DNA from 2 places in the Bradyrhizobium sp. YCK136 genome. Region 1 is predicted to be linked to the other one. Evidence: riboswitches for the same ligand, from Rfam matches in the RefSeq annotation. Region 1 holds a riboswitch; the other holds the start of a gene.
What was found. A riboswitch is a leader RNA that binds a small molecule or an ion and turns the genes downstream of it on or off. The one in region 1 is predicted to bind cobalamin.
Positions count from the first base shown of each region.

Region 2: it holds a riboswitch for cobalamin, as region 1 does, so the genes downstream of both, ACFLEY_RS30015 (energy-coupling factor ABC transporter permease) here and ACFLEY_RS25390 (TonB-dependent receptor) in region 1, are expected to answer to the same signal.

Region 1 covers NZ_CP172424.1:5,170,684-5,178,362, reverse strand. Annotated here, with positions in the region: gene ACFLEY_RS25415 (adenylate/guanylate cyclase domain-containing protein) at 1-236, shown strand, start outside; gene ACFLEY_RS25410 (hypothetical protein) at 340-516, shown strand; gene ACFLEY_RS25405 (hypothetical protein) at 672-884, shown strand; gene ACFLEY_RS25400 (hypothetical protein) at 1,024-1,281, shown strand; gene ACFLEY_RS25395 (hypothetical protein) at 1,369-1,590, shown strand; cobalamin riboswitch at 1,656-1,870, shown strand; partial or broken gene ACFLEY_RS25390 (TonB-dependent receptor) at 1,984-4,213, shown strand; gene ACFLEY_RS25385 (hypothetical protein) at 4,288-4,869, shown strand; gene ACFLEY_RS25380 (IS630-like element ISRj1 family transposase) at 5,438-6,502, shown strand; gene ACFLEY_RS25375 (hypothetical protein) at 6,606-6,791, opposite strand; gene ACFLEY_RS25370 (hypothetical protein) at 7,192-7,641, opposite strand; gene ACFLEY_RS25365 (AlpA family transcriptional regulator) at 7,679-7,679, opposite strand, start outside.
Region 2 covers NZ_CP172424.1:6,181,315-6,188,993, forward strand. Annotated here, with positions in the region: gene ACFLEY_RS30000 (histidine phosphatase family protein) at 1-125, shown strand, start outside; gene cobT (nicotinate-nucleotide--dimethylbenzimidazole phosphoribosyltransferase) at 132-1,184, opposite strand; gene cobF (precorrin-6A synthase (deacetylating)) at 1,195-1,944, opposite strand; gene ACFLEY_RS30015 (energy-coupling factor ABC transporter permease) at 1,991-2,668, opposite strand; cobalamin riboswitch at 2,705-2,916, opposite strand; gene cobA (uroporphyrinogen-III C-methyltransferase) at 2,971-3,702, opposite strand; gene ACFLEY_RS30025 (cobyrinate a,c-diamide synthase) at 3,699-5,009, opposite strand; gene cobM (precorrin-4 C(11)-methyltransferase) at 5,009-5,791, opposite strand; gene ACFLEY_RS30035 (cobalamin biosynthesis protein) at 5,788-6,156, opposite strand; gene cbiE (precorrin-6y C5,15-methyltransferase (decarboxylating) subunit CbiE) at 6,153-7,334, opposite strand; gene ACFLEY_RS30045 (cobalt-precorrin-6A reductase) at 7,333-7,679, shown strand, end outside.

The DNA of each region.
Region 1 (7,679 bases):
TGGCGAGGGCCGGCGTGCTCACCGCCGCGCAGGACAGCTTGCGCACGCACTATGCCGAAGGTCTTGCCGCCTATCGCGCCCGCCGCTTCGACGAGGCCCGCGCCGCCTTCAACGCGGCGCTCGAAGCCGTCCCCGGCGACGGTCCCTCGCGCGCGCTGCTCGCCCGCATCGCGCAGTTCGAGGTCAATCCGCCGGACGAGAGGTGGGACGGTGCCTGGCGGCTGGAGCAGAAGTAAGCCGCCGCGGGAAAAATTGTTTCTACTCGATAACGATGTTCGCCGTGACCTATTTCCCAGGCTTAGGTTGATCGTCCTTGAGGCGTTTGATGGGGACACGCCGATGACAGAACTTGAGGACAGGCTGGAACGGTTCGAGACGCTCACGGCCGAATGCGAGCTGATCGCCAAGCTCGCCACCGACAGCACCAAGCGCGAATTCTATCTCAAGCTCGCCGAGCACTATTATCAGCTTGCGCGCGAGACGCGGGCTGCGGTCGCGACCAGCGCTGCGGCCTGAAGGCGGCTGCAATCCGTTCTTAACATTTGGCACGCATCCTTTGACGGGAGCGAGCGTCGCGATTCGCGATGGCTCGCAGTGGGAATGCCGGGACTCGCTGCAATGCAGCGTGTCTCGCTGATGTTGCTTTGCCGGTGCTTTTTCGGGGCAATCCCATGCGTCTGCTTGCGGTCCTCATCCTCGCGCTCATGACAGCGGCCTGCAACCAGGAACAGGACATCACCGGCTCGACCGCAGCCTGCCCGGTGCGGAACTACAGCTCCTACAACCCCCGCGACATGAACCAGTGCGTGGCCGCCTGCAAGGCGTGCGACCATGGCAACACGGTCACCTGCACCACGTCCTGCACGCTCAAGGGCGCGCACTGATCGGCCAGCGGTTTGCAAAAGCCTGAGGGCCGGATCGCCGGGCCCCTTGGGCATTGAGGGGTTGACGGTGTCGGGGCACCGGAACGATTCACCTGACATAATCATTGGTAGGAGCAGGCAGGACGCGGAGTCGGATGGAATGGGTATGCTCGATCCCGGCCGGTTTCTGGTGTCGTGCTCGCAGTGCGACGCGTGGCCGATGGCGGCCAACGTCAAACGCTCGAGCTGGTCGACGTCCCCGAGCGAGGTCCGCTTCGTGTGTCCGCGCTGTCGCCGCGAGGAGACCGCGATCATCTCCGCCTCGGGCGAATTGACGCCGATCCGGCGCATCGACATCCCGCCGCGCGACGTCACGGTGGCCTGGGCTCAGGCACAGCGCCAGAGAGGGCGGGCGTAGGCGGCCGCTCTATTGCGCGATCCCGTGTCGGAACCCGGGCGATCGTCGGACGTTTCCGCCCCAACATCACGTATCGAGGCCAGGCGAATGATCAGCGCGCATTTCGACACCCGTACACGGATCAACATGAAGCTGGCGCTGGATCGGATTTGCCGCAATCGGCCCAGGGGCGAGGATCATGGGTTCCGCAGGTCGGTCGCCGAGAACATCGTCCGCTGCGCGCTCGCGGGCCGAACCGGCATCGGCCAGCTTGTCGATGCCGGAGAGCGGGCGGTGGTCACGACGCGCGCGGTGCGGAAGCCTGACTGATTGTGTTTGCCTCGCGTTTGCAGCTCATCGTTCAACCGGTCGATTGACTCTCCGTACGGCCGCCTCGTAGATTGATCGGTGACGGTTCTCCGCACGGAGATCAAAAGGGAACGTGGTGCGAGATTGTCCCAACGCCGGGATTGTCCCAACGCCACGGCTGCCCCCGCAACTGTAAGCGGTGAATCTTTCGTCATATGCCACTGGGAATCTCGGTCCTGGGAAGGCGACGTAAGGTAACGACCCGCGAGCCAGGAGACCTGCCGTCAGCCGTGGTCACACGCGAAGATGTCGGTCGGGGAGTACAGGCATTAGCTTCACCGGAGCAATCGATTGCTCCGCCGTAAAGCCTCGTTCGCTGTGACGTGCCACTGACGTCATGCCGAGGTTACAACTGTGTCCCGTATTGTCTCTGCCGCCAGGCGCCTTCGCGCCGGTATCGTTGCTGCCGTTTTCCTCCATGCGATCGATCTCCCCGCAGCTTTCGCGCAGCAAGCCGCCGCCGAGCAGCTGCCGCCGGTCGAAGTGACCAGGCCCGACGATCAGAACCGCACGCGCGCCAGGGCGATCGGCGACGGCGACACGACGAGGCGGCGAGCCCCGAGTGGAGCGCCGGCAGGCAATGGCGCCGGCTCGTCCGGCTCCGGCGGCGAGGCGGTCGCCAGCAACGGAGGCATCGTCGGGGCCGCCACGACCGTCATCACGGCCGCGGATATCGCACATGCGCCCTCGCAGACGCTTGCCGAGATCATCGCGACGCAAGTCCCGGGTGCCCAGATCACGACGCTCTATGGCGGCCAGATCGGCGCGAAGACCAGCGTCGACCTGCGCGGCTTCGGCGCGTTTGCCACTGCCAATTCGCTGGTGCTGATCAACGGGCGGCGGCTGAACGACATCGACATCGCGCAGGTGGACCTCTCCACTGTCCCGCTCAATTCCATTGAGCGTATCGAGATCACGCGCGGCAATGCCGGCGCGGTGCTCTATGGGGACAATGCGGTCGGCGGCGTGATCAACATCGTCACCAGGAACGGCGTCGGCGGGCCGCCCGTTGCCGCGCGCATCGAGGCCGGCTTCGGCTCGTTCGACACCAGGCTTGGCAATGTCTCGACGTCGCTCAATTCCGGTCCGTGGTCGACCTCGTTCTACGGCAATGCCGTCAAGACAGACGGCTACCGCGACAACAATCGCCTTGTCCAGGAGAATGGCGTCGGCAACCTGAACTACACGACATCAGACCTGACTGCTTTCGTCACCGTTACCGGCGACAATCAGGAGCTGCGATTGCCGGGCGGCCGCACCGTCGATCCGTCCATCGGCGTCGACGAGCTCGCGACCAACCGACGGGGCACCAGCACACCCTTCAACTACGCCAACCAGCAGGGCTTCAGCGCGACAGCCGGCTTCACGAAGACCCTGGCCAACGGCATCGATCTGATCGTGGACGGCGGCGTGCGCGACAAGAAGCAGCAGGGCGCGTTCTTCTCCGGCCCGGCGCCGGTTCCCGCGTTGTTCACGTCCACCTATGTCGATGCCGATCTGACGACATGGTCGATCACGCCGCGGCTCAGCGTGAAGGGCTTGCTGCTGGGGATGCCGTCGCAACTGCTGACCGGCCTCGATTATTACGATGCGAGCTTTCAGCAGAACCGCGGCGCCGGCCAGGGGCTCGCGCCCTGGCACAATTACGATCTCAGGCAGCAGACGGTTGCGGGCTATTTTCAGCACGCATTGGGTGTGGCGCCGGCGACTGACGTCTCCTATGGCGTGCGGGCAGAGCGTCAGTCTCTCGGCGCGAGACAATTTTGACGTCGCCGCTCCGTTCAACACCGACATCGGCGCGCTCCCGCTCAGGAGCGACGAGACCCAATACGCGCTGCACCTCGGGGTCGAGCATCGCCTCAATGACATCGTCTCGCTGTTCGGCCGCGCTGCGCGCGCATTCCGCACGCCGGATGTCGATGAGCGTGTGTCGTCGGGCCCTTCATTCGACCCCTTCTTCAATCCGCTGCCGCAGACCTTCCGGCTCAAGACCCAGACCTCGCAGGATGTCGAGGGCGGGCTGCGCATCAAGGGAGGCGGGCTGCAATTGCAGAGCAGCCTCTATCTGATGGACCTCGCCAACGAGATCCACTTCAGTCCGATCCTGTTCTACAACACCAACCTCGATCCGACCCGCCGTTACGGCTCGGAGACCAGTCTGTCCTATCGCGTCAACGACTCTCTGCTCCTGCGCTCCGGCATGGCCTATACAAGGGCCGTGTTTCGCGAGGGCGTCTGGGCCGGCAACGACGTGCCGCTGGTGTCGCGCTACACCGCGAGTGCAGGCGTCACTTGGAACATCTGGCAGAACTATGTGGTGCTCGACGCCACCGCGCGCTTCTGGAGCGAGCGGCGCATGGACAATGACCAGGCGGGAACACAGCGGCCGATCCCAGCCAATGGCACGATCGACCTCAAGCTCAGCGGTCAGTACGAGCGCTACTTCTGGTCTTTGAGCGTCAACAACGTGCTGAACGCGCTCTACTACGACTATGCGATCGCAAGCACCTTCACGGACGGCCGCTTCAGTGCCTATCCGCTGCCGGGCCGCACCTATCTGCTCAAGGCCGGCGCCAAATTCTGATCAAGGCTCTGATCGCGACGGGGGCTGTCATAGGCTCCCGAATGGACTAGAATTCGAAAAGAAGGAGATTACTCATGGCTCTCAGCACCCTGCCGCCTCACGCCGACCGTTTCCGGCTCCATCCGGTCGCGCCGCGCCTTGCATCGATGTTCTGCTTTGCGCTGCTGGCGGTGTCATGCGCGCTCGCAAGTCTTGCGCTCGCCTGCGCAACGCCCTTTGCGGCCTTCGCGGTCGTCGCGGCCGCGATGTTGCCGCTGCGGCCGGCACTGCTCGTCGTCAGCGGCGCGTGGCTCGTGAACCAGAGCATCGGCTTCGGCGTGCTGCACTATCCCGTTGCCGGCAGCACGATCGCCTGGGGCTTTGTCATTGGCGCTGCTGCACTCGTCGCGACCGCGGCCTCGTCCGCCGCGCTCCGTGCGCTGGCGCATGGCCGCACGCCCCTGATGCTGGCGATCACATTCGTCCTCGCCTACGCGGCCTATGAGCTCGTGCTGCTCGCTGCGACGCCGGTCCTCGGCGGAGAGGGCGCCTTCACCGCGGCCATCGTGGCGCGGATTGGACTGACCGGCGCCGTCTGGCTCGCCGGCCTCGTCGCCGCCTGCGAGATCGTCCGCCTGGTCGATCCGTTCGGGCGCAGGGGCGCGATGTCGGCCTGAGCGGCCCTCTGAAAGCCCCGGATGGGAGCGCAGTGAAATCCGGGCTACGAGATCTTGCGTTGCCCGACGGGCAAAACACCCCCGCGGTCGGTCAATCCGCTTGCGCAAAAATATTCCACTTTGCCGAAATTCGGAAATGGCGTACGTCTCGCCCATCCCGGCTCATCCTTGAGGGGCGATCTTGTGTCGTCACGTTTCGCGAGCCGGGCTTGCGGTGGACGCGGCAGCGTCGGGCGCGAGAGTTAAGGGCAGGGCGGATTGCTCTCCGTGAGCCCAGGACTTCGTGCTGGATGAGCGACGCTGTCAGGTTCGTCTCGCCTGTAAGTTTCCGGCTCCGTCGACAGGGCTGGGAAAACTGCGGCGAAATGGCGGGCCGTGCGTACGGCAAAACCGTGTGGTCCTTTCCGCAAGGCCTTTTTCCGGCCTCTTGAAGGCGGTGAAAGTACCTGAAACTAAAGGCATATTTCGGTTGTTGCCCGGCTAACGAACGAGCCGACCGAACCTGCCGGGCCCTATTAGGCCCTAGTACCCATTTTTCTTGGAACGTGAGTCGTGATTCAAGGTCGGGATGATACCCGAAGCAAGAGAAGTCCACCTTTCGAGGAAAGATCGCAAGGTGCTTGAGGCGTGCTGTCGCTCACCGGTGACGTTGCAGCGCGATTTGAAGCGGGCGCGGATAGTTCTGTTGGCGGCGGATGGGCGCAGCACCCGGTCGATCGCCAAGGAAGTTGGGGTCCAGCCGCGGATTGTCAGCCTTTGGCGGCATCGCTATGCCGACCATGGCCTTGAAGGGCTGCAAGACAAGCCGCGGCCTGGCAAGCAGCCGATCTATACGAAGACGACCGACAAGCGGATTCTGAAGCTGCTGGATAAGCCGCCACCGCAAGGGTTTGCGCGCTGGACCGGCCCCCTGCTGGCCGAGGCGCTGGGCGATGTCGATGTCCAATATGTCTGGCGGTTCCTGCGCAGCCACAAGATTGACCTGGTGGCTCGCAAGTCCTGGTGCGAGAGCAACGACCCGAACTTTACGGCCAAAGCCGCCGATGTTGTCGGCCTCTATGTCGCGCCGCCGGCGAAGGCCATTGTGCTGTGCGTGGACGAGAAGCCCTCGATCCAGGCTTTGGAGCGAGCGCAGGGTTATCTGAAGTTGCCCAATGGCCGCGCCTTGACCGGCCAAAGCCACGATTACAAGCGGCATGGCACCACAACATTGTTTGCGGCGCTCGAAGTCGCCACCGGAAAGATCATCGCGACCCATTCAAAACGCCGGCGCCGCGTCGAGTTTCTCGATTTCATGAACAGCGTCACCGCGGCTTTTCCGAACCGCAAGCTTCACGTCATCCTCGACAACCTCAACACCCATAAAAAGAACGAGGACTGGCTCAAGGCCCACCCCAACGTGCAATTTCATTTCACGCCGACAAGTGCGTCATGGCTCAATCAGGTCGAAGTATGGTTTTCCATCTTGCAGGGGCAGTCGCTCAGCGGCACCTCCTTCACGAGCCTCAAGCAGCTTCAGGAACACATCGATGCCTACGTCAACGCATACAACGACAGAGCCGAGCCCTTCGTCTGGACCAAGAAAAAGGTCCGTCAACGCCGTTTCAAAGGCCGCCGTATCACTCAGCTCTGATTCCGGGTACTAGTTTCACACCTGTCCGCTGGCGCGGCCCTGCTGTTGCGGCGCGCTGTGCGGCCTTCCTGCGGGCTCGACGCTGTCGCCTGCCGGTCGCGATCTAATGGATGCGGTCAGCGATGATGCCGAGCATAACAACTACGGCTGCGAGCAGCCACATCACCCCTCTGATATCCTGCCGCGTATGTCGGATGTAGTCGTCGGTGCCGCCAGTGTCCTTGCGCTGCTCTCTGTTCGCGAGGAAGACCACTACGACTATCATGCCAATGCCGATCAGCGTGAACATGGTACTTCCTTCACTTGAGCCTGCCCGTCCAGGCGGCGAGCATCGAGCAGAGCCTTGCAGCGATGAGCAATAGACGGATGCGGTTATCCCCCGCCTTCGGGCCGTTCGGCGCGGCGGCTTCGGCCGGTTAGCTTGAAGCGGGCAACGCTCGTTGCTGCCCGCCCCAATCGCTTACTTGAAAACGCCGTTTGGCCAAATGGAGCCAACGAGGACGGCTAAGGCGATGAACAACTCGGATAGAGCATGCACCGAGGCGGGTTCGAGCGCGTGCATCGCGTTCACCCTTCATCAATGGATGATTGTTTTGCGATGCATGTTGGACGAGACATGCCCAGTGCGCTTGCGAGACACCGATTGCGACCGAAAACGCGCAAGCTCCTGAATGATAGCGCCTGAACCCCTAAAACTTCACTAAATCCGCGACGCCCGGCGATGTTTCGCGCAATTCGGTAGCGCGCGGTGAAGTGACCAGCCGCACGCCAAGCAGCGCGAGCGGCGAGATGTCGGCACGATGCTCGACCGGGGAGCAGACGTTGCTGCGCAGCCACACCAGTGCCGCCTCATCGCGCTCAACCCCCAGCAGATCGCCCTGCACCTCGGCTTCGCGCTGTTGCCGCGTTTCATGCGACAGCGCCGCCTCGTCATCGGCTTCGGTGTCTATTTCCGCAGCAAGCCGTTTGATGATGGCCTCGGAATGCAGCCACACGAGCAGAAGGGTCGCTGCGTCTATTTCTGCGAATGCAAGCGATGGCGCACCGGTGTTGTAGACCTGCGACTGCAAGCGCTGCATCGGCCCGACGATCTTGCGATCGTGCTCGATCAGGTCCGAGACATCCGGCGCGCCCTGCATCGCCGAGGGCCGCCGTGGGCCGGACAAACCCCAATCAT
Region 2 (7,679 bases), 1.0 Mb from region 1:
GCATCGCGCTGGATCTTGCGCCGCAAGCTGCCCTGCGCTTCGTGATCGATCCGCTGTCGCTCACCAGGATCGACCGGCTCGCGACCGGCTGGCGCGTCGTGTCGGTCAATCAGCGCGTGGTGTGAGCCGGATCAGGCCGGGCGATCCGGCACATTGGCCTGCGCGAAGGTCGCCATGCCGTTGTGAAGCGCACAGGCCGATCGCACCAGCGGCAGCGCGATGGCGGCGCCAGATCCCTCCCCGAGCCTCAGATCGAGGCTGATCAACGGCTGCACGTTCAGGGCGCGAAGCACCAGCCGATGCCCCTGCTCCGCCGATTGATGCGACGGCAGCAGGAAAGGCTGGCATGACGGATTGAGGCGCACGGCGGCCAGCGCCGCGACCGACACGATGAAGCCGTCGATCAATACGGGAATGCGGCGTTGCGCGGCCGCGATGATCGCACCGCAAATGGCCGCGATCTCGAGGCCGCCGACGGCGCACAGGATTTTTTCGGGCGCCGCAGCCGCAACGCCATGGCGCGCAACCGCGGCATCGATCACGCGCGCCTTGTGCGCACGGCCGGCGGCATCGACGCCGGTGCCGCTGCCCGCGATTTCTTCGGCGCTCACGCCGAGCAGACTCGCCGCGATCGCCGCCGAGGTCGTGGTGTTGCCGATACCCATCTCGCCGAAGATCAGAAGATCGGGCTGGCCGGCTGCCGCGCGCGCAACCGCACGCTCGCCGGCCTCGAAGGCGAAGGCCAGCTCTGCAGGCGTGAGCGCAGCCTCGACGCTGAAATCGCGCGTGCCGCTGCGCGGCTTGTCGGTGACGATGCCTATCATCTCGTCTTGCGCCAGTGTGCCGGCGTCAACGACTTCCAGGTGCGAACCCAACTCACGCGCCAGCACCGAGATCGCGGCGCCGCCCGAGGCGAAGTTCGCCATCATCGCGATGGTCACGGCTTGCGGATAGGCCGACACGCCTTGCGCAACGATGCCGTGGTCGCCCGCGAAGATGATGATCGGCACGCGTGCCGCGCGTGGCTGCTCGGTCGCTTGCAGGCCCGCGAGCTCGATCGCGAGCTGCTCGAGCCGGCCGAGCGCGCCGGTCGGCTTCGTCAGTTGCGCCTGCCGCACGATCGCCGCGTCGCGATGGACCGCGGAGATCTCGGGGCACTTATAGTAGACCCATTCGGGGAGCATGCTGCCTCGCTTACGGCCTGCGCTTGAGGATGTAGCAGTCCATGATCCAGCCGTGCCGCTCGCGCGCCTCCTGCCGCAGCGCGGCGATGCGCGGGCCCACCTCGGCCAGCGCGCCGGACATGATGATCTGATCGGGCATGCCGAGATAGGCGCCCCACCAGATCTGGAGCCCGACCGGATCGAGCGACTGAAACGCCGTGCCGCCATCGAGCATCACGACCACGGTGTCTGCGCTTACCGGCCAGCCGCCTTCACGCAAGCGGCGGCCTGTCGTGACCAGAAAGGGCTCGCCGATGTCGTTGAGCGGCAGCGCATGCGCCGCGCACAACGCCTGGATCGACGTGATGCCGGGGATGACCTCGATCTCCGGCAAGGGATCGAGCCGGCCCGCAATGCGCAGCGAGGAATCGTAGAGCGACGGATCGCCCCAGATTAGCAGCGCGACCCTGCCATCCCCTTCGAGATGGCTCGTGATGGTCTGCGACCATTTCGCGGCGACCGCATCGTGCCAATCGTCGACGCCCTTGCGGTAGTCCGCCTCGCCTGCGTCGCGCACGGGAAGATCGAACTCGGCGATACGCGTGTTGTCGCTGGTCAGCGCATCCGCGCAGATCGTCCGCCTGAGATCGGCGAGATCGGACTTTGCGCTCCCCTTGCGCGGGATCAGGACGAGATCGGCCGCGTTGATGGCGCGGGTCGCGGCGTGCGTGAGCTGCTCGGGATCGCCGCAACCGATGCCTATCAGGGAGAGAGTGAGCATCATGTTCGCGAAGGGCGGCCATGACGGCCGCCCTTTCGCTTGTCTCTTAGGCCGCGTTGTGCAGGCGCGGGGTGACGAGGCCGGGCGCGGTGACGCCGCGCAGCGACTTCGCCAGCGCCAGCACGGCGAGATCGGCCAGCGGCTCGATCACGATGACGAGCGCATAGGAGGCCGCGAAGGTCGCAATGTTGACGAGGTTGGTCATGGCAAAACCGGAGCCATAGAGCGCCCAGAACGCCACCCAGCCGATGACGCCGGCCTGATAGGTCGTCGAAAGCGCCAGCGCCTGGCGATACCTGAGATCGACATAGGCGGTGTTGCGGGCAATGATCCGCGTGGCGATCGCCTGGATCGCGAACAGCGGCACCAGCAGCGTGGTGACGTTCATGCCGTATTGCGGCAGGTCGGCCGGCTCGAAGAAGACGCCCTGGAACAGCAGGCCGAGCGCGAGGCCGAAGGCCGCGGGCGCAGCACCGAACAGCAGGAACAAGGTCGAGCCGAGGATGAAGTGCACCTCGGACACGCCGACCGGGAAGTGCGGCAGGATCTCGAAGAAGGTGAACACGAGGCCCGTGGTGGCGAGTGTCCGCGCCGCGAACGACGTGACGCCCTGCTCGCGCACGGTCTCGACCGCAAGCTTCAGCGCAACGCCGCCTGCGGCGATGCCGGTTGCGTAACTCAACACGAGCTTGGCGCCCGTCACGATCCCGGGTTCGATATGCATGGCTCAGTCCTTTCCTGCCGTCACACCCGACGGCCTTGGCCTCAAAACATGCACGGCCGGTCTCCTGGCTCGCGGTTCACTGGGGTTCTCCGGCCTTCCCGGACCTTGCGGCCCAGTGGCGGTTCGGAGCCCCTCACCGCTTACAGTCGCGGGGGCGGCTGGGGTTTTGGGCGCCGCAACTGGGTCCGCCCATCCCCATTCCCGATTATGCTCCGGCGCTTTGCGCCACCTCGAGCACCATGCTTGTCCTGTGTGCCCCTTTCGCGCAGCCTGCGTCAAGGGCCGAACGGCGGCGGTGGCCGTCATGACGGGTATTCTCCCGCCAGTGCGCCAAACAGGATCACGGCGGCCGTCGAGGCAGCCCCGCCCCGCGCAAGCTGCTCGGCAAGCTCGGCAATCGTGGTGCGGACCAGCCGCTCGTCGGGGCGGCCGAGGGATTCGGCGAACAGCGCCGGGGTGGTCGGCGCGAGGCCGTGAGCGATCAATTTTGCGGCAAGCGCCGGAAAGGTGCGGCGGCCCATATAGACCACGGTGGTCGCCTCCGGATCGGCCAGCGCCGCCCAGTTCAGGTTTTGCGGCAGCTCGCCGGTGACGTCGGCTCCGGTCACGAACTGCACGCGACGCGAGGTGTGGCGCCGGGTCAGGGGGATGCCGGCTTGCGCAGCGGCCACGCAGGCCGAGGTGACGCCGGGAACGATCTCGTAGCCGATGCCGGCCTCGCGCAGCGTTTCGAGCTCCTCCTCGAGCCGTCCGAAGATGCCGGCGTCGCCCGACTTCAACCGCACCACGCGCGCGCCGGTCGCGGCATAATCGACCAGCAGGCGGTTGACGTGATGCTGCTTGGTCGAGGGCCGCCCGGCCCGTTTCCCGACCGCAACGAGATTGGCGCCGGGACGGGCGAGATCGAGAATCGCGCCGGACGCGAGGTCGTCATAAAGCACGACATCGGCCTCGCGCAGCCGCGCGGCACCCTTAAGCGTGAGAAGCTCGGGGTCGCCGGGACCGGCGGAGATGAAGGAGACAAAACCGCTCACCGGTCCTCCGCGATCAGATGGAAGAACGTGCCGGTGGCATTGCCTCGGCGCGAACCGGTTTCTGCGATGACCGCACCGGTCGCGTCGTGCACGACCGCGAGCGGCGTGTCGGGCTGGGCGGCAATCGTCGAATAGTGGAATTCGTGGCCGCGCAGGCGCGCGCCGGGGCTATGTCCCGGCATCGGTGCGGCGAGTTCGGCGAGACGATAGCCCAGATGCATGCGGCGTTTGGCAAAGCTCGTCTCCAGGCCGAGCAGGCCCGCCATCTCATGGCGGACACCGTCGGCGTCGGTCAAAGCGGTTCCGAGCACCATATAGCCTCCGCATTCACCATGCACCGGTCGTGTCTCGGCGAAGGCGCGCAAGCCGCTGCGAAAGCGCGCGTTGGCCGCGATCTTCCCGGCATGAAGCTCGGGATAGCCGCCGGGCAGCCAGCAGACATCGGCGCTTGCGTCGGGCGCCTCATCGGCAAGCGGCGAGAAGGTCGAGATGTCGGCACCCGCCGCGCGCCAGGCTTCCAGCATATGCGGATAGACGAAGGAGAATGCCGCATCGCGGGCAAGCGCAATGCGCTGCCCGGGCGGCGTCACGTTCAGACCGTTCGCAGCGGGTTGCGGCGCCCAGGCGGCAGCCGATTGCAGCACCGCATCGAGATCGACATGCTCGGCGACGAAACGCGCGGCCTCGTCGATTAGTTTTCCGATCTCCGCCTGCTCCTCGGCCTGCACCAGGCCGAGATGCCGCTTCGGCAGGCTGATCTCGGCATGGCGCGGCAGCGCGCCGAACACGGCGATACCGGCGTCGTCAAGCGCGCGCCGTACGAGGTCTTCATGGCGCGGGCTGGCGACGCGATTGAGCACGACGCCGGCAAGGCGCACGCCCGGGCGGTAGTCGCGAAGGCCCGCAGCGATCGCCGCCGCCGTCTGCGCCTGTCCCGAGGGATCTATCACCAGCAGCACCGGCCAACCCAGCATCTCCGCAATGTCGGCGGTGGCGCCTGTGCCGGAGACGCCACGCGCGGCGACGCCGTCGAACAGACCCATCGAGCCCTCGGCAAGCACGACATCGGCGTCGGCGCCGCGGCCGACGAGATGCGCGATTCCCCCGCGATCCATCGCCCAGCTATCGACGTTGACGGAAGCGCGGCCCGTCGCAGCGGCATGGAAGGCGGGGTCGATATAGTCGGGCCCGCTCTTGAAACACTGCACGCTCAGTCCGCGATTGCGCCAGGCGCGCGCGAGCGCCAGCGTCAGCGTCGTCTTGCCGACACCGGAGGCAGGCGCGGAGATGACGAGCCCTGCCGGCATCAGGAGGCCTCCGGAAAGCGCGGCTCGGCGCCGACCGGCCGATAGCGGCGGTCGTAGTCGGCGGCATAGAGGCGGCTCTCGTCGAAATCCGCGGCGCCAAGCGTCTTGCCGACGAGAATGAGCGCGGTGCGTTCCATCTCGGCGCCGACGGCGGCATCGAGCGTCGCAAGCGTGGCGCGGACGATGCACTGGTCCGGCCAGCTCGCGCGCCAGACGATGGCGACCGGGCAATCCGCGCCGTAGTGAGGCAGCAGCTCCGCAATCACCTGGTCGAGCAGATGGATCGACAGATGGATGGCGAGTGTCGCACCGGTCGCAGCGAAGGCGGCGAGCTTCTCCCCTTCGGGCATCGCACTGGCGCGGCCCGGCGTGCGCGTCAGCACCACGGTCTGAGCGAGCCCCGGCAAAGTCAGCTCCACCTCGAGTGCCGCGGCGGCGGCCGAGAAAGACGGAACGCCGGGCGTCACGGTGAAGGGAATGTCAAGCGCACGGAGACGGCGGAGCTGCTCGCCCATCGCCGACCAGATCGAGAGATCGCCGGAATGCAGCCGCGCGATGTCCTTGCCGTCCGCATGCGCGGCGGCGATCTCCGCGATGATCTCGTCAAGCGACAACGGCGCGGTGTTGACGATGTGCGCGCCCGGCGGGCAATGCGCCAGCACGCCCTCAGGCACCAGCGAGCCAGCATAGAGGCAGACCGGACAGGCGGCGATCAGGTCGCGTCCGCGCAACGTCAGCAGATCGGGAGCACCCGGCCCGGCGCCGATGAAATGCACCGTCATGCACCGTCTCCTTCCGCGATCGCGGCCGTCGCGGTACGGTCCTGCGAAATCACCCGGGTCGCAATCAATCGGGCGCGAGGGCCGGCCGCGGCGAGCGCCGCGGCTTCGGCGACCGATCCGGTCCCGAACTTTTCCGCGATGAGCCTGGACTGCGTCGGCGTGTCGATGCCGGCCAGCACCTCGGGCGACACCGCCCTGATCGGCACACCGCATTCGCGCGCGAGCTGCTGCAGCGCTTCTACATCGGCCTTGTCGCTGACGGTCGCCACCGCCGCAAGGTCTTCAGCGCCGCCCGCCGCCAGCAGCGCCTCACGCAACGAGGCCAGCGTGACATCCTGCCTGAATCCGAGCCCGGCGACCTTCATCGGACCGCACTCCACTGCACCACGGGACGCGCCGCTTCCCAGGATCGGTAGCGGCCGAGCGGGCCGGCATGGGCGATCTCGACCCGCATCAACTCGCCGCCGTGGCGCTGGTGCAGTTCGCCAAGCAGCGCTTCCGTCTCCAGCGTCACCGCATGCGCAACGAGCCGTGTGCCTGCCCCGATGCGCGACCAGATGGCATCGAACATCGCGCTATCGAGACCGCCGCCGAAGAAGACCGCATCCGGCGCGTCCAGCCCGGCGAGAGCCTCTGGCGCACGGCCCGTGACAACAGCGATCCGATGCGCCAATCCGAACGCCGCCGCATTGCTGCGGATATTCGCGGCGCGATCTTCGCGCATCTCGATTGCCGTCGCCGTCCCGCCGCAAAGCGCCCACTCGACCGAGATCGAACCCGATCCGGCGCCGATATCCCACAACCGTTCGCCCGGGCGTGGTGCCAGCGCAGAAATCGCGAGCGCACGCACCGGCCGCTTGGTGATCTGGCCGTCATGAGCGAAGAGATCGTCGGGAAGTCCCGAGCTGCGAGGAATGCCCTGAGCTCCCTTCGCCTCCACGGCCACCGCGACCAGGTTTCCGGCGAGATCGCCAGTAAAACCATCGGCACGATGTTCCGCAATGCTTTCGCGTGGCCCGCCGAGCGCGGCGAGAGTCCAGAATGCCGAGGCGCCCCATCCGCGCTCGCTCAGCCACTTTGCAAGGTCGCCTGCGGCCTTGCCGTCACGCACGAGGCAAATGATGCGCGCGCCAGGCGCAAGGTGTGGCACGAGGCGCTCGAAGGGCGCGGCGTGGAGACCGAGGCAGACGACGGATTCAAGACGCCAGCCGAGCCGCGCAGCGGCGAGCAAGAATGTCGACGGCGCAGAATGTGCGACCCACTCACCCGCCTCAAGCTTCTCGGCAAGGCTTGCGCCGGCGCCGTGCCAGAACGGATCGCCGGAGGCCAGCACCGCGGTCGGCCGGCCGCGGCGGCTGAGCACGGCCTCCGCATCGAACGGCACCGGCCACGGATGGCCGCGCCCGGTCACACCGGCAAGCGCGAGATGACGCTCACCACCGAAGATGGTTTCGGCCTCACGCAGCGCCTTTCGGCTTGCGTCCGACAGCCCGGCAAGGCCATCTTCGCCGATACCGATGATGGTCAGCCAGGGATCAGCCATGACACGCGCCCTCATTCTGGGCGGAACGAGCGATGCGAGTCAGCTTGCCGCGGAGATCGCGCACGCCAGCATGGATGCCGTCTATTCCTATGGCGGCCGCACCCGTGCGCCTGCCGACCAGCCGCTGCCGACCCGCGTCGGCGGCTTCGGCGGCGTGTGCGGGCTCGCCGATTACATTCGCCGTGAAGGCATCACGCATGTGATCGACGCGACGCATCCTTTCGCTGCCGAGATGAGCCGCAACGCCGTCGCGGCATGCGCGGAAACCGGCACGCCGTTGATCGCGCTCGAACGCACCCCCTGGGCTAAAACACCCGGTGACAACTGGATCGAGGTCGGCGACGT